Regions from separate parts of the Bradyrhizobium sp. 2TAF36 genome, predicted to be linked through region 2. Evidence: riboswitches for the same ligand, from Rfam matches in the RefSeq annotation. Region 2 holds a riboswitch; the other holds the start of a gene.
The links. Region 2 has a riboswitch for glycine ahead of AB4Z51_RS25465 (D-amino acid dehydrogenase). Riboswitches for the same ligand answer to the same signal wherever they lie in the genome.
Positions count from the first base shown of each region.

Region 1: another riboswitch for glycine. It lies ahead of gcvT (glycine cleavage system aminomethyltransferase GcvT); the one in region 2 lies ahead of AB4Z51_RS25465 (D-amino acid dehydrogenase).

Region 1 covers NZ_JBFRFR010000029.1:74,994-77,386, forward strand. Annotated here, with positions in the region: gene gcvH (glycine cleavage system protein GcvH) at 1-172, opposite strand, end outside; gene gcvT (glycine cleavage system aminomethyltransferase GcvT) at 184-1,332, opposite strand; glycine riboswitch at 1,495-1,583, opposite strand; gene alaS (alanine--tRNA ligase) at 1,817-2,393, shown strand, end outside.
Region 2 covers NZ_JBFRFR010000045.1:92,554-94,946, reverse strand. Annotated here, with positions in the region: gene AB4Z51_RS25465 (D-amino acid dehydrogenase) at 1-1,011, opposite strand, end outside; glycine riboswitch at 1,079-1,193, opposite strand; glycine riboswitch at 1,197-1,300, opposite strand; gene AB4Z51_RS25460 (M20/M25/M40 family metallo-hydrolase) at 1,395-2,393, opposite strand, start outside.

The DNA.
Region 1 (2,393 bases), on a different contig from region 2:
ATTCCACGACGGCGGCGGCTTCCGCCTTCTTCAGGGCACGGCCGGCTTTGGGCAGCTCGACGAACACGACGTCGCCGAGCTGGGACTGCGCGTAGTCGGTGATGCCGACGGTGGCGACGTCGCCGTCGATGGCCAGCCATTCGTGGTCGGAGGTGTACAGCGTCGTGGTCATTTTCTCAGTCCTCAGCGTTTGTAGGTGTTTTTCACGAAAGGCATGGCGGCGACCGTGAGCGGCAGCCGCTGGCCGCGCACCTCGGCGAAGAGTTTTGTATCGAGCGCGCTCGATGCCGTGGGCACGTAGCCCATCGCGACCGGCGCATTCAGGCTCGGGCCGAAACCGCCCGAGGTGACCTTTCCGATCGGCTCGCCGCCCGCGTCATCCGCAAACAGCAGCGCGCCCTCGCGCACCGGCGCGCGGCCTTCCGTGCGCAGGCCGACGCGGCGGCGGCTCGCGCCGTGATCGAAATGGGCGAGGATCGCATCAGTGCCGGGAAAACCGCCGGCGCGGACGCCGCCGCTGCGGCGGGTCTTCTGCACCGACCATTCCAGTGCGGCCTCGACCGGCGTGGTCGCGGTGTCGATGTCGTGGCCGTAGAGGCAGAGCCCGCCTTCCAGCCGCAGGCTGTCGCGGGCCCCTAAGCCGATCGGCATCACGTCGGGATTGTCCAGCAGCGTTTTGGCGAGGCGCTCGGCATCGGCCGCGGGGACCGAAATCTCGAACCCGTCCTCGCCGGTGTAGCCGGAGCGCGAGACGAAGCAATCGAGACCGGCGACCTTGTGCGGGCCGGCGTCCATGAATTTCATGGAGGGCGCCTCTGCACACAATTTCGCCAGCGCGGCTTCTGCCTTCGGGCCCTGCAGCGCGATCAGCGCGCGGTCTTGAAGCGAATCGATGGTGCAGTCATCCGAGAGATGCGCGCGCAGATGCGCCTCGTCCGCTTCCTTGCAGGCGGCGTTGACGACCAGGAACAGGTGATCGCCGAAATTGGCGACCATCAGATCGTCGAGAATCCCGCCGTCCGGATTGGTGAACTGGGCATAGCGCTGCCGTCCCGGGGCAATCGCCACGATATCCTGCGGCACCAGCTGTTCCAGCGCGRGGGCGGCGTCCTCGACCTTGCCCGACTTCGGCCGGAGCGCGAGCTGGCCCATGTGGGAGACGTCGAACAGGCCGGCGGAGGAACGGGTATGGAGGTGCTCTTTCAGGACGCCCGCGGGGTACTGCACGGGCATGTCATAGCCCGCGAACGGCACCATCTTGCCGCCGAGGGAGACATGAAGCCCGTGAAGGGGCGTACGTTTGAGGGAATCTTGGTCGTCGCGCGCAAGCATCACGGGGCCCTCGGCGGTTCCCCGGGGACGATTCCCCGGTAGCAACCAGTCGAAGCCCCATCTGTCGCTGTGCCTGAGAGTATTATCCCGTCGGCGGACGCAGTCCGGGCCAACCCTTATGAAAAGGTATTTGCCCGTCGGCGCCTCTTTCCAGATGTCGTCAAAGCCACGCGGTCCTTTTGCCTGAGAGTTTCCGGGGCGGTTGCTCCTTCGGCGCCGGCACCAAAGCCGGTCTCTCCCGACGTGGCCGTACGATACAGATGGGTACAGACCACAGGCCGGCCAAGCCTGTCAACGCGCACCTGGCGGCTTTCAACGGGATTGCAAACGGGATTGCGCGCCTGCGGCAACTCACTGATCTCCTTGCACAGTTTCTGGACAGCGCAGCTGGCCTTGTCTAAAAGCGCTTTGACCCGCAGATATCAGCCCAAATGCCCGGTTTGGATGGCGTATCGCGGGTCCAAGCACACCCGATTGGATGAACATGAGCGGCGTCAACGAGATCAGGTCGACCTTTCTGAACTTCTTTGCCGAGAACGGCCACGAGATCGTGTCGTCCTCGCCATTGGTGCCGCGCAACGACCCGACGTTGATGTTCACCAATGCCGGCATGGTGCAGTTCAAGAACGTCTTCACCGGCGTCGAGAAGCGGCCCTATCAGCGCGCCACCACCTCGCAGAAATGCGTGCGCGCCGGCGGCAAGCACAACGACCTCGACAATGTCGGCTACACCGCGCGCCATCTCACCTTCTTCGAGATGCTCGGCAATTTCTCGTTCGGCGACTATTTCAAGGAGCGCGCGATCGAGCTGGCCTGGACCCTGATCACGCGGGAGTTCGGGCTGAAGAAGGACAAGCTGCTCGTCACCGTCTACCATACCGACGACGAGGCGGCCGGGCTGTGGAAGAAGATCGCGGGCTTCTCCGACGACCGCATCATCCGCATCCCGACCTCGGACAATTTCTGGGCGATGGGCGACACCGGGCCGTGCGGCCCGTGCTCGGAGATCTTCATCGACCGCGGCGATCACATCTGGGGCGGACCTCCGGGCTCGCCGGAAG
Region 2 (2,393 bases):
GTCGGCGCGGATGTCGCGGTTGAAGTCGTTGAATTCGGCGGTGCCTGCGACGCGGAAGCGATCGGCGCCGAGCCGGCTGGTGACGATCTTGGCGGCTTCGTCGAGCAGGCTCACGGTCGGCGTCGCATTGCGGCTTGCGGCAGTGTCGAGCTGCACGGTGATCGAGTAGCCCTTTACCGGATAGACGTTGACCCGCTCGTCGAGGAGGGCGGCGAAGTGACGGCTGGCCACACCGGCGCAGATCACGACGCCATCCGCCTTCAGCATGCCGCGCGCGGATGCGACCGTGTCACTGGCCGAAAGATCAGCCCAGCCGATGACGAAGCCGCCACCTGCCTGGGCAATGGAATCGATGTTGGCTTCGTGGATAAAGGTCGCGCCGCGCCGCTTGCAGGCTTCCGCAAGTCCGCGCGTGAACTTGTGGATATCGCCGGTCGCATCCGACGGCGTGTAGAAGCCGCCAAAATAGTCCTTGCGCAGCGTCGGCTCGATGGCGCGGATCTCCTCCGGCGTCACCGGGCGGCGATCGAGCCCGCCTTCCTTCAATAGCGCATTGACCTGCAGGCCGGATTCAAAACCCTTCTTGTCGTGATAGATGTGCAGGATGCCGCGGCGTTCGAGATCGAAGTCGATGCCTTCGCGCTCCGCGATCTCGAACAGATGCTTGCGGGCTTCGATCGCGAGCCGGGTGGTCTGGACCGTGTTGGCGCGGTAGTTGCCGATATTGGCGACGAACTCGCTCATCCACGAATATTTGTGCCAGTTCGGCCGCGGGTTCATCAGCAGCGGCGCATCGCGCCGGAACATCCAGCGCAGGCCTTTCAGGATCGTGGCGGTGCTGTTCCAGACTTCGGCATTGCTGGCGGAGAGCTGTCCGCCATTGGCGAAGGACGTCTCCATCGCGGCGTAGCGGTGCTTGTCGAGCACCGTCACCTTGTATCCGCGTTCGAGCAGGGCATAGGCGGTCGTTACGCCGGTGATGCCGGCGCCGATGATGGCGATATGGGTCATAGCAGGTTCGGGGCTCCCGTGAGTTAGAGTCGGCTAACCGCCGGCCAAAGGCCGTTGGCGGCGCCCCATCTGTCACGGTTACCTGAGAGCTTGATCCGTTGCGGACCTCGGCGAGGTCAGCTCCGGACTATCCCCTTCGGTGGACGTCACGACCACATTGGCCGTGCCRCCTCTCTCCAGATCGTCCTGACGATACGGTCCTTTTGCCTGAGAGTTTCCGGGGCGGTTGCTCCGTCGGCGCCGCAACGAAAGCCTGAACTCTCGTTGCGATCTCTCCCGCATCGTCGCGTGGACAATCGAGCAGTACGATGCGCCTCATTTTTAGACAAGGCTAAATTTAAACCGCGACTGCCAACGCATTGTGCAGTGCGAAGGCTGCGCCGTCAGTCGAGCGTCGCCAGCAAGCCCGCCATCAGGCGCCCGCGTTCAACCAAGCTCTCGACCTCGATGAATTCTTCCAGCGTGTGGCCGTTGCCGCCGCGCACGCCGAGGCCGTCGAGCGTCGGGATGCCCATCGCGCCGGTAAAGTTGCCGTCGGAGCCGCCGCCGGAGCTCGCATGCGGTAGCTCAGTGCCGAGCGATTTGGCGATGCCGCGCGCCTTTTCATACAGCGCCATGGTGCCGGCATCGGGCTCCCATACGGGGCGCGTGACGCCGCGCGTCACCTTGAACGTGACATCATTGGACGTGCCCGACAGCGCCAGCATCCGCTCGACGCCGCGGTCGAGATCGGCCTGGCGCTTGGCCATGGACAGCGCCTCGCCGGTGGCGGTCGTGGCAACGCAATTGACCCATTGTCCGCCGTGCACGACGCCGACAGAGAAGGTGCAGTCCTCCGTCGTCATCGCGTCGATGGCGAGGATCTGCCGCGCCATCTCGCGGATCGCCGAGCGTCCGGCCGACAATGTTGCGCCGGCATGGCTCGGTCGGCCCGTCGCTTCCAGATTGAAACGCGCGATGGCGTAACGTCCGGTGGTGACACCGTTGTCGGCGCGGCCCGGTTCGGGCACCAGCACATATTTGTTGCGCGCGGCTTCCGCTTCGATGATGTCCCGCGTCGAGGGCGTGCCGACTTCCTCGTCGGGCGTAAACAGCACGGTGATCGGCAGCGGCGTGGTGAAGGAAGCACGTGCCAGCTGGCGGATCGCTTCCAGCGAGAGATAGTTGCCGCCCTTCATGTCGTAGATGCCGGGGCCGTAGCACTTGTTGCCCTCGCGCCGCCATTTCAGCTTCTCGATGGTGCCGACCGGGTGGACGGTATCCATGTGGCCGGCGATCAGGATGCCCGGCTCGCCCTGTTTCGGATGCGGGAAGCGCGCGCGCATCACGCCGCCAAAGCCCTGTCGGCCGCTGATGCGTTCGATCGTCGCACCCATGATCGC